One region of the Rhizobium sp. TBD182 genome, then DNA from elsewhere that is predicted to be linked to it. Evidence: riboswitches for the same ligand, from Rfam matches in the RefSeq annotation. Region 1 holds a riboswitch; each other region holds the start of a gene.
What was found. A riboswitch is a leader RNA that binds a small molecule or an ion and turns the genes downstream of it on or off. The one in region 1 is predicted to bind thiamine pyrophosphate.
Positions count from the first base shown of each region.

Region 2: linked by a shared signal. The riboswitch ahead of thiC (phosphomethylpyrimidine synthase ThiC) and the one ahead of thiB (thiamine ABC transporter substrate binding subunit) in region 1 are both predicted to bind thiamine pyrophosphate.
Region 3: linked by a shared signal. The riboswitch ahead of T18_RS09405 (ABC transporter permease) and the one ahead of thiB (thiamine ABC transporter substrate binding subunit) in region 1 are both predicted to bind thiamine pyrophosphate.

Region 1 covers NZ_BDLN01000004.1:194,898-201,004, reverse strand. The annotation lists gene T18_RS15085 (thiamine ABC transporter ATP-binding protein) at 1-299, opposite strand, end outside; gene thiP (thiamine/thiamine pyrophosphate ABC transporter permease ThiP) at 296-1,921, opposite strand; gene thiB (thiamine ABC transporter substrate binding subunit) at 1,941-2,954, opposite strand; TPP riboswitch at 2,993-3,103, opposite strand; gene T18_RS15070 (VOC family protein) at 3,149-3,541, opposite strand; gene T18_RS15065 (ABC-F family ATP-binding cassette domain-containing protein) at 3,633-5,459, opposite strand; gene T18_RS15060 (thiamine diphosphokinase) at 5,464-6,107, opposite strand, start outside.
Region 2 covers NZ_BDLN01000004.1:354,467-360,573, reverse strand. The annotation lists gene T18_RS15820 (thiazole synthase) at 1-203, opposite strand, end outside; gene thiS (sulfur carrier protein ThiS) at 208-405, opposite strand; gene thiO (glycine oxidase ThiO) at 374-1,378, opposite strand; gene thiC (phosphomethylpyrimidine synthase ThiC) at 1,380-3,203, opposite strand; TPP riboswitch at 3,298-3,409, opposite strand; gene T18_RS15800 (acyl carrier protein) at 3,590-3,841, shown strand; gene T18_RS15795 (acyl-CoA dehydrogenase family protein) at 3,841-5,022, shown strand; gene T18_RS15790 (amino acid--[acyl-carrier-protein] ligase) at 5,027-5,935, shown strand; gene T18_RS15785 (DUF1839 family protein) at 5,942-6,107, shown strand, end outside.
Region 3 covers NZ_BDLN01000002.1:131,853-137,959, forward strand. The annotation lists gene T18_RS09400 (TadE/TadG family type IV pilus assembly protein) at 1-913, opposite strand, end outside; TPP riboswitch at 1,095-1,197, shown strand; gene T18_RS09405 (ABC transporter permease) at 1,326-2,111, shown strand; gene T18_RS09410 (ABC transporter substrate-binding protein) at 2,108-3,052, shown strand; gene T18_RS09415 (hydroxyethylthiazole kinase) at 3,055-3,795, shown strand; gene thiE (thiamine phosphate synthase) at 3,782-4,444, shown strand; gene thiD (bifunctional hydroxymethylpyrimidine kinase/phosphomethylpyrimidine kinase) at 4,441-5,238, shown strand; gene T18_RS09435 (Lrp/AsnC family transcriptional regulator) at 5,466-5,924, opposite strand; gene alr (alanine racemase) at 6,052-6,107, shown strand, end outside.

The sequences.
Region 1 (6,107 bases):
AGCGCGACATTGGTGAAGATATCGAGATGGGCGAAAAGATTATTATCCTGGAAGATCGAGGAGACCGGTCGTTCGGAAGGATCGAGCGCCTTCATGTCCCGCCCGCCGATCAGGACGCGCCCGGAATCGGGCAATTCAAAACCGGCGATGAGATTGAGGAGCGTCGACTTGCCAGAACCGGATGCACCGACGACGGCAGTCATCTGGCCTTGCGGGAATGTACAATCGAGATCGAAATCCTGCGTTCCGAGCCGCAGCCTGACCTTGTCCAGCCCCACGGCAAATTCGTCACCCGTCATATGCTCGCCCTTGCTGATTGGGATTGCCGTGAAACGCCGCCCGCGGCAAGCAGCAGGCAGACGACGCCAAGGATGAACGCGTATCCGGCGGCATCATTGGTGCGGTAGCTGCCCATATTGCTATAGACCAGCCATGGCAAGGTGATGAAATTTTCCGATCCGAACAGGGCGACCGCCCCAAGATCACCGAGCGACAGGGCCATGGCAAAGGAAAATGCCATCAGCAGCGGCCGCCGCAGAACCGGCAGATCGGCGAACCGCAGCCGCGTCAGTCCCTGAAGCCCAAGGCTGGCGGAAAGCCGGGACGTGCGTAAAAAATGGCTGGTGAAGGCTGGCTCCAGCACCCGCATGGCAAGCGGCAACGCCATCAGCATGTTGATGAGTGCCACGAGAACGGGAGCGTAAAAACTGACATCTCCAAAGGGCCGCAGCAACAGGAACCACCCGCTTCCCAGCACGACGGGCGGCACCAGCAGTACCAGCGATGACCCCGCCCCGAGCGTGGCGGACAAAAGGCGCAAGGGCTGAGCCGCGTGCCGTTTGGAACCCACGGCCTGTCGCGCACCGATGATCGCAAAGCAGCAGAGCACGACGAGAGTTGCGGAGAACGCAGCGATTGCAAGGCTGGTCGCCGCTGCACGCAGGAAGATCGGCGCTGACAAAAGACGCGGCAGATCGGCCCCCAAACCCGAGACGGTTATGGCAACAAGCGGCAGGCCGACCAGCAGAACCGCAAAAATGATTGCCGCTCCGTCCCACAGGCGCGCGCCAACACGCTTGCCGTCGAAACGGCGAACAGGGCGGCCAAGCGAGGCAATTTCCGCCTCGGGCGATGGCAAAAAGGCAAGAAGGCCGAGCAGAACTGCTGTGATTGCAATCTGCAAAACCGAAAGCGCGATTGCCCGTTGCGGATCGAAATCAAACCGCAACACCTGATAGATTGCGACCTCAAGTGTCGTCGCCGCCGGTCCACCGCCCAGCAGAAGCACTAGCGTGAAGCTGGTGGCGCAAAGCATGAAGACAAGCCCGGCAATACCGGGAACAAGCCGCGAGACGGCCGGCCACTCGATGAAGCGGAAAACCGAAACCGGCCCCATGCCAAGACTTGCCGCCATCCGCCAATATTCGCCCGGAATCCGCTCCAGCCCGGCCAGCATCAGCCGCACCGCAAGCGGCAGATTGAAAAACACATGGGCGATGAGAATGCCGGAGAGGCCGTAAATACTGAAGGGCTGCTCCGCACCGGCAAAAACAAGGGCAATATTCAAAACACCCTGCCTGCCCCAGATCGTGATGATGCCGAAGGCACCAACGATGACCGGCAGCCCCATCGGCACAGCCATCAACCTGATAATCCAAATCCGCCCGGGAAAATCCTGTCTGCGGGAGAGCGCAAGCGCCACCGGCAGGCCGAGAACAATGGAAAGAACAGTGGACAACGTTGCCTGATAGAGCGTGAAGCGCAGGATTCGCAGCGTGTAGGCATCCACGATTCCGGCGGCGGATGTACCGGCATCGAACGACAGTAGTGCTGAGACAGCAAGCGCCATGAACAGGAAAACGGCGGCAAACGCCGCCGTTCCGCCAATGATCGACCATCTGTAGTCGCGACGCAGCATCATGCGCGGGCGTGCCTCTCGCTCAGTTCATGCTCATGGCCGCAAGCCATTCGTCGATCCAGGCCTTGCGGTTCTTGGCCACCTCTTCCGGGTCCATCAGGAAGGTCTTCTGCGGTACGACGAGTTTGGAAAATGCCTCGGGCAGGGGCGTGGACGTTGCCGCGACCGGCATCATCCAGTTGTTTTCCGGAATGGCATCCTGAAATCCTGATGTGAGCGTGAAAGCGAGGAACTGCTTCGCCAGTTCCTTGTGCGGCGCGTTTTTGAGAAGGCCGGAAACCTCGATCTGGATGTAGTGCCCCTCGGAAAAACCCGCGGCCTGATAGCGATCCGTCTTTTCCGAGACCATGTGATAGGCAGGCGACGTGGTGTAGGAGAGCACCATCGGCACCTCACCCTTGGTGAAAAGGCCATAGGATTCCGACCAGCCCGGCGTGACGGTGAGAATGCGCTTCCGGAGCTTCGCCCAGGCTTCCGGTGCCTTGTCGCCGTAAACGGACTTCACCCAGAGCAGCAGGCCAAGCCCCGGCGTGGAGGTGCGCGGGTCCTGAATGGCGATTTTCTGTGAAGGATCGCCGTCCACCAGATCCTTCAGGCTCGTCGGCGGATTTTTTATCGTCTGCGTGTCATAGACAACGGCGAAATGACCGTAGTCGTAAGGGACGAAAATGTCGTCCTTGTAACCGCCCGGCACCTTGGCCGCCGATGCATCGATACCGCTGATATCGAAGAGGCCGGTCTGTTTCGCTTCCGCGACCAGATTGGTGTCGAGACCAACAACGACATCCGCCTTCGAACCCGCCCCTTCAAGCTTCAGGCGGTTGAGCAGCGCCACGCCATCCGCCACACCGACGAAATTGACCGTGCAATTGCACACTTTCTCGAAGGCCTCTTTCACCTTGGGGCCGGGACCCCATTCGGAAACGAAGCTTTCATAGGTGTAGACGGTCAGTTCCTGTCTGTCCTGAGCAGTGGCAATACCGGGCAGAAACAACGAAACGGCAACGAGGGAATTCAGGAAAAGACGACGGCGCACGGGTATCTCCTCAAAAAACGAAAAGGGAAATAGCCGCTTGCCTTAAGCCGTCTAATCCCTCCGCCGGTATGAACCGGATCAGGTTCTTCGGGTTGGCAAGCCTCTCAGCCTTTTGCACGCAAGCACAAAAGACACCCCGTTAGATCAAGATGATGATGTAGTCCCGCTGTCTCTGATTGGCAAGATGGCTGCCGTCAGGCCTGCTGCACCATGTGCACCAGTTCCCAGACATGGCCGTCGGGATCCTGAAAACTACCGGCATACATGAAACCGTGATCCTGAACCGGTTTCCAGCTGCTGCCGCCCGAGGCGAGCGCCGTTTCGATCATCCGGTCGATTTCCTCACGGCTTCCCGCTGTGAGACAGGTCAGGACCTCGGTGCTGCGTGTGGCGTCGGCGATATCGCCATTGATGAAATCACGAAAACGCTCCTCCTGAAGAAGCATCACGAAGATGTTCTCCTCAACGATCATGCAGAGCGTGCGGTCATCCGAATATTCCGGATTGAATGTGAAACCGAGAGCCGTGAAGAAGCTTCTCGATGTCTCGATATTCTTGACCGGCAGATTGACGAAGATCATGCGCATTTTCTGAACTCCTCCGAACCCGCACAGGAAACGGCAATTCCGCCTCCCTGTCAAAGGTGGATGAGACCTCAGTCAAGAAATCGCGACCAAGTCACCCTTCAATTTCCTCGCGCAGCATCTCCAGCTCCAGCCATTCCTCTTCCATGGCTTCGAGCTTTTCGCGCAGCTTCGTCATTTCCTGCGCCAGCGTATTGAAGGTAGCCGGGTCCTTGGTGAACAGATTGGGATCGGCCATGCGCTGCTCACGCTTGGCGATTTCGCCCTGCGCCTTCTCCATTTCCTTTGGAAGGTTTTCGAGCGCAAATTTTTGCTTGAAGGAAAGCTTGCCCTTGGCCTTTGAAGGGTCCTGCGACGCGGAGGCGGAAGGGGCGGTCTTTGCCTTTTCCTGCTTCTCCGCCTTGCGCTTTTCTTCCGCAGCACCCTTGCGTTGCGCCATCATGTCCGAATAGCCGCCGGCATATTCGATCCAGCGTCCATCCGGCTGGTCCGGATTGGCGGGCGCGATTGTGGAGGTGACGGTACGGTCGAGGAAGTCGCGGTCGTGGCTGACGAGAATGACCGTGCCGGAAAAGCCCGCAACGATTTCCTGCAACAGATCGAGCGTTTCGATATCGAGATCGTTGGTCGGCTCGTCAAGGATCAGCAGGTTGGTAGGCCGCGCCAGAATGCGCGCAAGAATAAGACGGGCGCGCTCACCACCGGAGAGGTTGCGGATGGGCGTGCGGGCCTGTTCCGGCTGGAACAGGAAGTCCTTCATGTAACCCGTCACATGTTTCAACTCGCCATTGACCAGCAAATTGTCGCCGCGACCGTCGGTGAGGTAATGAGCGAGCGTATCGTTTGGATTGAGATCCTCACGCTTCTGATCAAGCGTCGCGATTTCCAGATTGGTGCCGAGCTTTACCGTGCCACTATCGGGCTGAAGCTGGCCGGTCAGCATCTTCAAAAGCGTTGTCTTGCCGGCACCGTTCGGCCCGACGAGACCGATGCAATCACCGCGATGCACCCGCAGCGAAAACGGCGCGATGATCACGCGCTCGCCGTAAGACTTGGTGATTGCGTCTGCCTCGATGACCAGTTTGCCGGATTCCCGCACCTCCGCAGCCGTCGCCTGCACGCTGCCCTGCGGTCCCTTGTGGCCGCGATAGTCCGCACGCATTGCCTGAAGCTCGCCCACGCGGCGCATGTTGCGCTTTCGTCTCGCGGTCACGCCGTAACGCATCCAGTGTTCTTCACGCTCGATGGCCTTGCCGAGCTTGTGCTGCTCCAGCTCTTCCTCTTCCAGCACCTTGTCGCGCCATTCCTCGAAATGCGCAAAACCGCGATTGAGACGGCGGGACTGGCCGCGATCCAGCCACACGGTCGAGGTCGAAACCTTCTCCAGAAAACGCCTGTCGTGCGAGATCAGCACCAGCGCGCTACGCGTCTGCTGCAACTCGCCTTCAAGCCATTCGATGGTGGGCAAGTCCAGATGGTTGGTCGGCTCGTCCAGCATGAGAATATCGGGTTCAGGCGCCATGACGCGGGCAAGGGCCGCACGCCGCGCTTCGCCGCCGGACAGGGTATCCGGATGTTCCTGTCCCGTCAGGCCCAGATGCTCGAGAATATAGGTAACGCGATAGGGATCGTCGCCAGGTCCCAGCCCCGCCTCGGCATAGGCCTGCACGGTGTCGTAACCGGCAAAATCCGGCGCCTGTTCCAGATAACGGATGGTGGCGGAGGGGTGACGGAAAACCTCGCCCGACTGCGCCTCGACCAGACCGGCGGCGATCTTCATCAGGGTCGACTTGCCCGAACCGTTGCGTCCGACAAGGCAGATGCGGTCGCCCGGCTCCACCTGAAGATTGGCGCCGTCGAGCAGCGGGGTCACGCCGAAGGTCAGCTTGATGTCATCGAGTTTCAAAATTGGGGGTGCCAAGGCGTCAGGCTCCGGTCAGATCATAAGGGCGGGCGAGCACGATGGCTTTTCCGCTTTTCAGCGAGAAATGCACAGGGCCGCCATTCGCGACATTGGAAATAGTGCGGGAAGAGCCGAAAGCAAGCGGGAAATCCTTGAGAGGATAACGCACATTGCCGATATCGAGCCCCACAAGGTCGGTAAACCCGGCAACGGAAAACAGCGTACCGGGTGGCAGATCAAGGTCGAACGACCCCGCCAGCAGCGGGCGGGCCTCCTCTTCGCCGGAGGTCAGCGTAACGTTGAGACCACGCTCAGTAAGCGCCACCGCGTAAAGTAGGTGCTGAAGTGCGTGGTCGCTTCTCGCTCCACCAAGCGCACCGGCAAGCACCAGAGAACGCGCGCCGCGGGCAAGGGCCTCCGACACCGCAATTTCGCCATCGGTCACAGCCTTTGCAGCGGGATAGGGCTGTCGCACCACATCGGGCCAAGCGTCCAGCAGGTTCTTGTCGGTGGAATCGAAATCCCCCACCCAGAGCTCGGGTGTGAGCCCGAGCGGTGCGGCATGGCGCATGCCGCCATCGGCCGCAATCACACGGCTACCCTCAACCGCCGCTTTGAGGCGGTCGGTAACGGTGACATCGCCGCCAAGCAGAATGGTGAAGCGTT
Region 2 (6,107 bases), 160 kb from region 1:
GGCAGAATGTAACGATCCAGCTCGCGGATCAGCTCGAAAAACTGGCCACCCTTCTTGCCGCCTGCCGTTTCCCGACGCAGCGAAATCGTCAGAATATCCGTGTTGCTGGCCCGCACTGCATCGGCAAGCACGGCGGGAGACGGATAACGCGCCGTGCCGAGCAGGAGGCGCGACGAGACCTCACGGCCATAAAGCGTCAGCATGGCCTCAACCTCCCTGCATCGGCGAGAGGATTTCGACACGGTCGAACGCCTTCAATCGATAATTGGCGCGCTCTTCCGAATGCACCAGATCGCCATTGACCGCCGTCGCCAGCCACTCGCCTTCATAGTCGAGGCTGGTGAGTAACCCGGCCAGCGTCTCGGTGGCGAGATCAAGCTCGTCGCCATTCACCAGAAGTTTCATGATCCTGTTCCTTTCCAGAGATATTTTGGCAGACGATTTCAGCCGCCTGCCGCGCCATCGCCGGCGACAGCAGGAAGCCATGCCGGTGGGCGCCGTTGATGAAGACGGTCCGGCCGTCCTGCGTAACTTTCGGCAGATTGTTGGGATAGGCGGGGCGCACGCCCGTTCCGGTCTCGATGATTTCCGCTTCGCCGAAGGCCGGATGTACGGCATAGGCGGCGTTCAGAAACTCCATCATCGAGCGCGCTGAAATGGCTCCGGCATCCTCTGTCTCGATCATCGTCGCCCCCACCATGAAGTGACCCGGCTCACGCGGCACAATGTAAAGCGGAATGCGCGGATGTAAGAGCCGGACGGCGCGCGACAGGGAAACCTCTGACGTGGCTAGATAGAGCATTTCTCCCCGCACGCCGCGAAGATTGGCAATCTCGCCCACCGCCGCAGCGCCGGTGCAATCCACCACCCGATCGAACGGCTGCTCATCCACCGGAATACCCATATGAAACCGCACGCCCAAGCCGCAAAGCCGCGTATGCAGCGATTTGAGCGCAAGGCGCGGATCGAGATGCCCCTCGCCCGGGAAATAAAGCCCGGAGCGGAACCGCCCGGCAAGGTCAGGCTCCAGAGCGGCGATTTCACCCTCATCCACCCACTGGTATCCAGTTGTTCTGGATGCGAAACGCGAAAGCTCGGCTTTGTCGCGGGCGGGCGCGACGACCAGCGTGCCGTGTCTGATGACAAGGCCGGGGGTCGCCTCATCCCACCAGTCGAGAGCCGCCTGGCCGAGCGTCAGTACCGCCTCGTCCGCACTTTCACGCTCGCACCAGGGCGCCAGCATTCCGCCCGCATAAAAGGATGCGCCGCGCGAGGCTTCAGCATTGCGCTCCGAAACCTCCACGGTTGCGCCGCGCCGCGCCAGTTCGAAGGCCGCCGTCAGACCGGCGACCCCCGTTCCCTTAACAAGGACACGCATGCTACTGGCCGTCTGCCGGGGTCGTGAGCGGCATGTAAAGCTCGCCACCTTCCTTGAAGCGCGCGGCCATGGCCTCCAGCCCTTCCTTCTGCGCCTCGGCGCGGATGTCGTGGGAAATCCGCATTGAGCAGAATTTCGGCCCGCACATGGAGCAAAAATGTGCGACCTTGTGCGCCTCCTTCGGCAGGGTCTCGTCATGGAACGAGCGCGCCGTGTCCGGATCCAGCGACAGGTTGAACTGGTCTTCCCAACGGAACTCGAACCTTGCACGCGACAGCGCATCGTCCCGCACCTGTGCCGCCGGATGCCCCTTGGCGAGATCGGCCGCGTGAGCCGCGATCTTGTAGGTGATGACACCGACCTTCACGTCGTTACGATCAGGCAGACCCAGATGTTCCTTCGGCGTGACATAGCAGAGCATCGCCGTGCCAAACCAGCCGATCATCGCTGCCCCGATGCCGGAAGTGATGTGGTCGTAACCGGGGGCGATATCGGTCGTCAGCGGCCCAAGCGTATAAAAGGGCGCCTCACCGCAGGTCTTCAGCTGCTTGTCCATGTTCTCCTTGATCTTGTGCATCGGCACATGGCCGGGGCCCTCGATCATGACCTGGCAATCCTTCGCCCATGCGATCTGTGTCAACTCACCGAGCGTCTCCAGCTCGGCAAATTGCGCGGCGTCGTTGGCGTCGGCAATCGAACCGGGCCGCAACCCGTCACCCAGCGAGAAGGAAACATCATAGGCACGGCAGATGTCGCAGATCTCGTCGAAATGCTCGTAGAGGAAGCTTTCCTTGTGATGATGCAGACACCACTTGGCCATAATCGACCCGCCGCGCGAGACGATACCGGTGACACGGTTGACGGTAAGCGGAATGTAATGCAGCCGAACACCGGCATGGATGGTGAAATAATCCACGCCTTGCTCCGCCTGTTCGATCAACGTGTCGCGGAACACTTCCCAGTTCAGGTCCTCGGCAATGCCGTTGACCTTCTCCAGCGCCTGATAAAGCGGCACCGTGCCGATCGGTACCGGCGAATTGCGGATGATCCATTCGCGGATATTGTGGATGTTGCGCCCGGTCGAAAGGTCCATGACGGTATCGGCACCCCAGCGGATCGCCCAGACCATCTTCTCCACCTCTTCGGCCATGGAGGAGGTGACGGCGGAATTGCCGATATTGGCGTTGATCTTGACCAGAAAATTACGGCCGATGATCATCGGCTCAAGCTCGAGGTGATTGATGTTGGCCGGGATGATGGCGCGACCCGATGCGACTTCCTGACGGACGAACTCTGGCGTCACATAATCGGGTATCTGCGCGCCAAAACTCTCCCCATCACGAGCCAGCTTCTCCTTCGCCGCTTCGCGCCCCAGATTTTCGCGGATGGCGATGAACTCCATTTCCGGCGTGATGATGCCTGCCCGTGCATAGGCAAGCTGCGTTACGGCTTTTCCTTCCGTGGCCCTCAGCGGCTGGTGGCGCACGGCAAATTCAGGCGTCAGCCGCTCGCCGGTGGCAAAGCCGTTATCCTCCGGTTTGACGTGCCGACCGTCGTAAGCCGCGACATCGCCGCGCGCTACAACCCAGTCGTGACGCAGGCGCGGCAGACCCTTTTCGATCAAAACGTTATGCAATGGATCGGTATAGGGGCCCGAGGAATCATAGACCGTGACCGGCGGTTCTCCCGCCGTCGGGTGGACGGCGATTTCGCGCATCGGCACGCGAATATGTGGATGCAAAATTCCGGTTTTGTGGATTTTCGTGGAGGCGGGATGCGGCCCGGTTGTGACGACAAGCGGGATATTCTTGGCAACGATATTCATCATGAGGCTCCAAAGTTTGACAGTGGAGACCCAGTTCGAGCCGGAATGATGGAAAATACCGACGCGCCGGCAGCGCAAGTTACACGCAATCCGACCTTCGGTCTTTGCACCGTCCCTACGCCAGTATGAACTGGATCAGGTTCAACGGGTCACTGCGCATAAAAGCAGAATCTCAGCCCCTTGACGGGACACCCCTGGTGAATGGACACAAGAGAAAACACCGCCCGACATTTGTCAAGGGTGCTGCTGATGGCTGGCAAAGGTGGACGAACAACAAATGCGCCGTTAGTGGTAATTAACCTAACGGTTTAGGCGAATATTATCGTTTTCAAATTAACGATAAGCACAAACCATCCTGATGTTAAATTCATGGGAGATAAGTCGGAATGAATGCGACTATTCGTGAAATACTGGCAAAATTCGGCCAGCTTCCTACCCCCGTCGATACGATTGAAAACGAAGCAGATCTTTATGCGGCAGGTCTTTCTTCCTTTGCATCGGTGCAATTGATGCTGGGTATCGAGGAAGCTTTCGATATCGAATTCCCCGACAACCTCTTGAACCGCAAGTCCTTTGCCAGCATCAAGGCCATTGAAGACACCGTTAAGCTCATTCTGGATGGTAAAGAGGCAGCCTGATGAATGTGACCGTTGCGCCGCAGGATGAAACGCTGTCCGCGCGCGCAAGCCGCGTCGCAGCAATTGCCGCCAAACACGCGGACGAGGTGGACGTCACCGGTCGCTTCCCGGAGGAAGCCATCAAGGCGCTGAGACAAGAGCGCCTTCTCGGCATTCAGGTCCCGTCCTCTCTTGGTGGCGAAGGCGCATCCATACAGCAAATCGCCGATATCTGCGCCCGGCTTGGCCAAGCCTGTTCGGCAACCGCGATGATTTTCGCCATGCACCACATCAAGGCATCGAGCCTTGTGGAACACGGCGAGACAAGCCCATGGCATGCGGGTTTCATGAGCCGCATTGCAAGCGAACAGCTTCTGCTCGCCTCGGCCACGACCGAAGGCGGAATCGGCGGCAATCTGCGCAATTCCATCTGCGCGATTGAGGTCGAAGCAGACATCTGCCGGCTGGAGAAGGACGCCACCGTCATTTCCTACGGCAGCAATGCGGATGCCATCCTCATCACCTCGCGCACCCACAAGGATGCCGCCCCGGCCGATCAGGTGATGACCGTCTTCCTGAAAGATCAGTACAAGCTCGAGAAGACCCATGTCTGGGACACACTCGGCATGCGCGGCACCTGTTCGGACGGTTTCCTGTTCCGCGGCGAGGCGCCGGCGGTGCAGATATTCCCAAAACCCTTTGCGGAAATCGCCGCTCAATCCATGCTTGCAAGCTCGCATCTTCTGTGGAGTGCCGTGTGGTATGGCATCGCGTCGGATGCGGTGCTGCGCGCGCAATCCTTCGTCAGGACGGCAGCACGCAAGTCGCCCGGTGTCACACCGCCAGGCGCTATCCACATTGCCGAAATTTCCACCAAATTGCAGGTGGTCAAATCCAACGTCATTGCGGGCGTAAAGGCTTACGAAGACACCAAGAGCGACCCGGACAAGCTGATGTCCATGGCGTTCGCGGTTGCCATGAACAATGTGAAGATCTGTTCTTCGGAAACCATTCTAGAGATCATCGACCAAGCGATGCTGGTCTGCGGCATCATGGGTTACAAGAACGGTACGCCCTACAGCCTTGGCCGACACCTTCGCGACGCGCATTCCGCGCGCCTGATGATTTCCAACGACCGTATTCTCGGCAATTCCGCCAATCTCCTGCTGGTTCACAAGCAGGACACCAGCCTCTTGGGATAAGACCATGGATATGCAAACATCTTTTCTCGATCGACTGTTCGAAGAAGGCCTGCTGATTGAAACGGGTGTCGATGGTCTTTACGGACGCAGCGGTCAGTTCGAGGATGTCATTGCGGCATTCGAACGCCTGATCGACCGCACCGGCGGCCCGGACAGTGCAGAGGCGATCCGCTTCCCGCCCGGCATCAACCGCGCCTATTTCGAAAAGAGCGGTTACATGAAAAGCTTCCCGCAGCTTGCGGGCACGGTGCATTCCTTCTGCGGTTGCGAACTTGACCATGTCAGCCTTCTCAAATCCATGGATGAGGGCGGCGACTGGACAAAGGACCAGAAAGCCACAGATATCGTGCTGACGCCGGCCGCTTGCTACCCTCTTTATCCGACCATCGCCAAGCGCGGCGCATTGCCTTCCGGCGGCGGTCTCTACGACATCCAGTCCTATTGTTTCCGCCATGAGCCCTCCAAGGACCCGGCACGTCAGCAGCTTTTCCGCATGCGGGAATATGTGCGCATGGGCACGGAGAGTGATGTGACCGAATTCCGCCAGACATGGATGGATCGCGGCGTGGCGATGATGGAAGCCGTGGGCCTTGATGTGACCATCGACGTGGCCAACGATCCCTTCTTCGGCCGCGCCGGCAAAATGCTCGCCAACAACCAGCGCGACCAGAACCTGAAATTCGAACTGTTGATCCCCGTCACATCCGCCACCAACCCGACGGCCTGCATGAGCTTCAATTACCATCAGGACGCCTTTGGCCAGAAATGGGGATTGAACCTCGACAATGGTGATGTGGCTCACACTGCCTGCGTCGGTTTCGGCCTTGAGCGCATTGCGCTGGCACTTTTTGCGCATCACGGACTGGATGTAAAAACATGGCCCGAAAAGGCCTTGAAAACACTCTGGGGCTAACCATTCATGCGGCAGATTTTCCCCGGTCTCGATCCCAAAAACTATGTGCAGCAACCGCTTCATTCTTCGGAAAGAATGTGGCCGGAGACCAATTGCTACATCGATTTGTGGATCGAGGTGCTGGCCTCGAAAGGGTTGCCGCCTGAGGCCATGTTCGGCTTCACACTCACGC
Region 3 (6,107 bases), on a different contig from region 1:
CCGAACTGCCGACCTTATCTCCAATCTGGATCAGTGCCCGGTCGAAATCTGTTTGCTGGTCGTTGTTGTATCCCTGATAGGGGATTGACATAAGGTTGATTTCACCAGCTTTTTTCTTTGCTGCGTCCAGATCCGATGTCAGCGAAACGACCTCAAGCAGCTTGGTATCTTCCGCCCGTTCCCCGAAGGTATAGACGGCCATGCGATATTGATTGCTGCTTTTGCGCGTGGACTTTGCCGTGTCCATCAGGCTGGCGGTTGCCTTGGCAACCACGTCGATACGCGTCGTAACCCCGAGTTTCTTGGCCTTGAAGTAATAGCTGTTCGGGTCTGCCACGCCGTCCTTCACGATGTGGCAGGCAAAAGCGCATTTATCGCCAGTGTTCGCAACCAGGGTGGCAACATCCGTGGGTGTCGCGCCCACTCCCATGGAGGGCGTATTATCAAGCAGAAGATAGAAATCGCTGAAGGTTTCCGTTTCGTATTTGGCCGTGGCCGTGCCGGCAACCGAAACGAAATCCTTCCCCAGAAGCCCTGAGAGGGTCGTGCTGACCGACGCCTTGAAGCTGACGGACGACTCGACCACATTGCCGTGCTTGATCACCGAGACATCGACAGAGGTAATGGTGTAGTCCGCGTCGCCGCGCTGATTGCCATCGAAGAATGCCCGGGCTTCTTCATTGCCGACGGGAATGACACCGTCCCCCGACATCTTCTTTGCCGCCTGAACACTTGCGGACATATCGGCGACTGCCGCCAGAGCCGCGGAATCCGCCGCCTGCTGCAGATCGGCTTTGACCGACATGCCGCGCGTAATATCGAGCGCCACACCGGCAGCCCCGCACAGAGGCACCATGAGCAGCGCGGTCAGAATGCCAAAATTTCCAGATTTCTCTCGCCAGAAGTTTTTCAAGTTCGCCCCCAACCAATCTGGGAGCTGAAGCTAATACAGCGGAATTGAAAAGCGGTTTCAATAAATAACTAATTTTTGATAAACTTAATATAATCGACAACTAATATGTTCGCGGCAAATTCGCCAATATTCTCGTTAACTTTCAACGTTGACATTACTTCAAAACCCTCCTAGCAAAACAGTCTCTTCCGAGGGGAGCACCTGACGGTGCTGAGATGGCGATGAGCCGGACCCTTGAACCTGATCCGGGTCATGCCGGCGTAGGAACGGAAACTGTAGCGCGTTTGCGGTACTGCCCTTTCTCTTCTCCGCTTTGCCCGGATCTCCGTGATCGCCACAGCTGGAGACCGAACGATGATGATGAAACATCCTTCCCTTCGTATACGGTACGGCTGCGTCTGAGCCCCGGCCGATGCGTGCCTCCCATGCGCTGAAGGGCGTCGTTCTTATTCTGATTGTCTGGCAGCTGGGCATCTGGCTGCTTGCACCGCCCCGCTACATCCTGCCCTCGCCGGCCGATGTTGCCGCAGCACTCCTGCGCCAGCCAGCCTTCCTGTTCGGACAGGCCATGGTGACATCAGGTGAAATGGCTGTCGGGCTTGCGGCTGGCATTGCCGCCGGCATTCTCGTTGCCTTTACGATTGCCGCCGTCCCGCGTTTTGGCCGCCTCGTCTGGCCCATGGTTCTCGTGTTGCAGGCATTTCCGGTCTTCGTGCTGGCCCCCATTCTCGTACTCTGGTTCGGTTTCGGCATGGCCTCGAAAGTTGTCATGACGGCGATCATCATCTTTTTCCCCGTCGCTTCAGCCTTCACCGACGGCCTCAATCGCACGGATCGGACAATCCTCGATGCCGCCTCGCTGACAGAGGCGAGCCACTGGCAAATCCTCACCCGGCTGCGTGTGCCGCTGGCGCTTCCCTCACTCATTTCCGGGCTGAGGGTCGCAGCTCCGCTCGCCCCGCTCGGCGCGGTCATTGGCGAATGGGTGGGCGCCTCCGCCGGGCTCGGTTTTGTCATGATCCAGTCCAATGCCCGCATGCAGACCGACACAATGTTCGCCGCCATGACCATTCTCGCCCTCATGGCGGTGCTGCTGCGGCTTGTCGTCGACCGGGCAACGGCCAACCTCGCCCCCTGGGCCAAAGAAACAGACCATCTCATTCCTTTCAAACATTTGCGGAGACTTTCGGCACCATGAAACGAACTCTTCTTTCCCTCGTCGTCGCGGCAGCAAGCGTGCTTTCGCCTGTGCAATCGCAGGCGGCCGACAAGCTTACCGTGTTGCTGGAATGGTTCGTGAACCCGGACCATGCCCCGATGGTGATTGCCAAGGAACGCGGCCTTTTCGCCGATGCAGGGCTGGAGGTCGAGTTGATCCCGCCCGCAGACCCATCCGCCGTACCGCGTCTGGTCTCGGCAAAGCAGGCCGATATCGGTGTACACTACCAGCCGAACCTCTATCTCGACCACGATGCAGGGCTGCCGCTCGTCCGTTTCGGCACGCTGGTCGAAACGCCGCTGAACACCGTCACCGTTCTGGCCGACGGGCCGATCAAGAGCCTGAAGGACCTGAAAGGCAAGAAGGTCGGCTTCTCGGTTTCCGGTTTCGAGGATGCGATGCTGAAGCGCATGCTGGAGAAGGAGGGACTGACAAAGGACGATGTTGAACTGGTCAACGTCAATTTCTCACTCTCGCCATCCCTGATCGCCGGCAAGGTCGATGCCACGCTTGGCGGCTTCCGTAATTTCGAACTGACGCAGATGAAGCTTGAAGGCCACGAAGGCCGCTCGTTCTTCCCCGAGGAACATGGCGTGCCCGCCTATGACGAGCTCATCTTCGTCACCCATCGTGATCTCGTGAAAGATAGCCGCCTGCCGCGTTTTCTCTCGGCCGTTGAGCAGGCTGCTATTTTCATCACCAACCACCCGCAAGAATCCTGGCAGCTTTTCATCAAGGCCTATCCGAACCTTGACGACGGGCTGAACAAGCAGGCGTTTTTCGATACGCTGCCGCGTTTCGCCAAACGTCCAGCCGCACTCGATCGCACCCGCTACACACGCTTCGGCACCTTCATGCAGGACATGCAACTGATCAAGCGGGCGCCGGCGGCGGAAGACATTGCCGTGGAGTTGCAATAACCATGGCAAACAGTTTTCCGACTGCGGCGAAGGCCGCAGAGATCCTCGAAAGGGTAAGGCAGACGCGCCCGCGCGTGCATTGCCTGATGAACACCGTGGTACAGAAATTCACCGCGGACGGCATTACCGTTGTCGGCGGCATACCCTCGATGACAACCTCACTCGAAGAAATCGGTGCTTTCGTCACGAAAGCCGATGCGGTAACGATCAATCTCGGCACGCTCGACGCCGACCGGCGAAAAGTCATTCGATTTGCCGTCGAGATCGCCCGCGCGGCTGGCAAGCCGTGGATTCTGGACCCCGTGCATTGCGACTATTCGCCATCGCGACTGGCGTTCGCGCGTGACCTGATCTCGCTTGGACCCACCATCGTGCGCGGCAACAGCGCTGAGATGAGCCTGATCGGTGCTGTTCCGAACGCCATCAGGATAGAGACCGGACCTGTCGATAACCTGCGCGACGCCACAAGGAGTGTCAGAATCGTCAACGGTCACCCGTGGATGGCGAAGGTGACAGGCACGGGTTGCCTATCGGGTGGGGTCATCGCCGCCTTCATGGCGGTGGAAAAAGACGCACTGACGGCCGCCGCCGCCGCCCTCGCCATCACGGGTGTCGCAGCCGAACTGGCAGCGAAAAACGCCAAAGGCCCCGGCACATTCGAGCCGGCATTTCTCGATGTGCTTTCAGAAATTTCCGGCGAAGACATAATAAACGATGCGAGGATTGAGCATGAACAAGGTTGATTACCGTCTCAACGCGTTGGTCGATGCGAGCCTCGGCGATGTTGCGCCCTTGGGCGAGCTTGCTCTGGCGGCCGCACTCAACGGCGCGACCATTCTCCAATATCGCGACAAACACGCCTCCACGCGGGAGATGATCGAAAACGCCAGCGCAATTCGCGAAGCCATTGCCGGCACGGGCGTGCCGCTGGTCATCAACGACCGGGTGGATGTGGCGCTCGCCTCTGGCGCGGACGGGGTGCATCTCGGCGCCGATGATATGGATGCCAAAACCGCCAGACGCATCCTTGGAGATAAGGCGATCATCGGCCTCACCGTCAAGAACCGCGCCGATGCCGAGCGGGCGGCCTCCATGCCCGCCGATTACGCCTGCATTGGTGGCGTGTTCGAAACCGTTTCCAAGGTCAATCCAGACAAGCCTGTCGGCCTCGACGGCTTTACGACGCTCCGCACTCTGCTCCGCGAATTGCGGCCGGGCATGCCGGTGGGCGCCATCGCCGGTATCGATCTTGCCCGCGTGCCGAACGTCATCGCCGCCGGTGCGGATGGTGTCGCCGTCATTTCTGCAATCTTCCGCGCAAACGATATTGCCAGCACAACCAGGGACTTCCGCGCGGCAGTCGATGCAGCGCTGAAAGCGAGACAGCCATGACAGCAATCGCATTGACCATCGCCGGCTCAGACAGCGGCGGCGGCGCGGGCATTCAGGCCGACATCAAGACTTTTTCGGCACTCGGCGCCTATGCCGCCAGCGTCATCACCGCCATCACCGCCCAGAACACCAAAGGTGTGACGGCAGTGGAGGATATTTCCGTCGCCACCATCGTCGCGCAGATGGACGCTGTTTTTTCCGATCTTGCCGTCAATGCGGTGAAGATCGGCATGGTATCGCGGATCGAAACCATCGCGGCCATAGCTGCAAGGCTTCGGCAGCAGCCCCAGCCGGTGGTGCTCGACCCCGTGATGGTTGCGACCTCCGGCGACCGTCTGTTGCATGCGGATGCGATCGAGACATTACGGCGCGACCTGCTGCCGCTCGCCACCATCGTCACGCCGAACCTGCCTGAAGCAGCGCTTCTCACCGGCTTGCCTATTGCAGACACCGAGGCGGAGATCACCCGTCAGGCCGAGATGATCCTAAAGGTGGGCGCGAAAGCCGTGCTCATCAAGGGCGGCCATGGCGACGGGCCGCAGAGTACGGATTATCTGTTTGCAGACGGCACCGTGCAGGCGCTTTCCGCTACGCGAGTTGACACGAAAAACGACCATGGGACCGGCTGCACGCTGGCGGCGGCGATTACGGCTCATTTGGCCAAGAGTTGTGAATTGCGTGAGGCGGTTGGTCTTGCGAAGGACTATCTGAATGGGGCGCTTAACGCTGGTCGGGGGCTTGCCGTCGGGAACGGTCGGGGACCGGTGCATCATTTTTATCGGTGGTGGGAGTGAAGGTTAGAGTGGAGCGTAGGGCTTACCCCCCTCTGTCCTGCCGGACATTTCCCCCTCAAGGGGGGAGATCGACAAGTGGCCTGCCCCGGGCGTTTTAGTTGGCGGACGAGATCGCGATACCGACGTTAATGGGGACCGAGGCGAAAACCTCACCCGATCTCCCCCCTTGAGGGGAAGATGTCCGGCAGGACAGAGGGGGGTGAGCCCCACGCTCTGCGCATCCGCCTTCACCGCGCCTTCGGCGTCGCCAGCACATTCCTGATCGCAAAACTCGAATGAATCCGCGAAACACCCGGCAGCTTCGACAGAATCTCCTTATGGATGCGCTCGAAATCGCCCGCACTTTCCGCCTCACATCGCAGGAAATAATCCGACCCGCCCGTCATCAGGTAACATTCGCGGATTTCTGGATAACGCCGCACCGCGTTCTCAAACCTGTTGAGAAAATCCTCCGTCTGGCGGTCGAGCGTGATCTGCACGATGACCGAGATCACCTCGCCGCCGGCAAGGCCGCTGGTCAGCGCCGTATAGCCCCGGATGATACCCTCCCGTTCCAGAATATCGACCCGGCGAAGGCAGGCAGAGGCCGAAAGGCCGACTTCCGCAGCAAGTTTCGCATTGCTGATGCGGGCATTGAGCCGGAGCAGGCGAATGATGTGGCGGTCGGTCGCGTCGAGTGACGACATAGAAAATTCCAATATGACAATGAAAGTTGCGTATATTGCATTTTTATCGCATCTTATTCGAACAATAGCCAAGAAATTCGACAATCGTTGCAATACTCTCATGTGATAAAAATGAGGGTGAACGACCATGGACATGCAGATCAGCCGCCAGCAGGCAGCGGGTGGTGCAAGCGGCCATCTGAC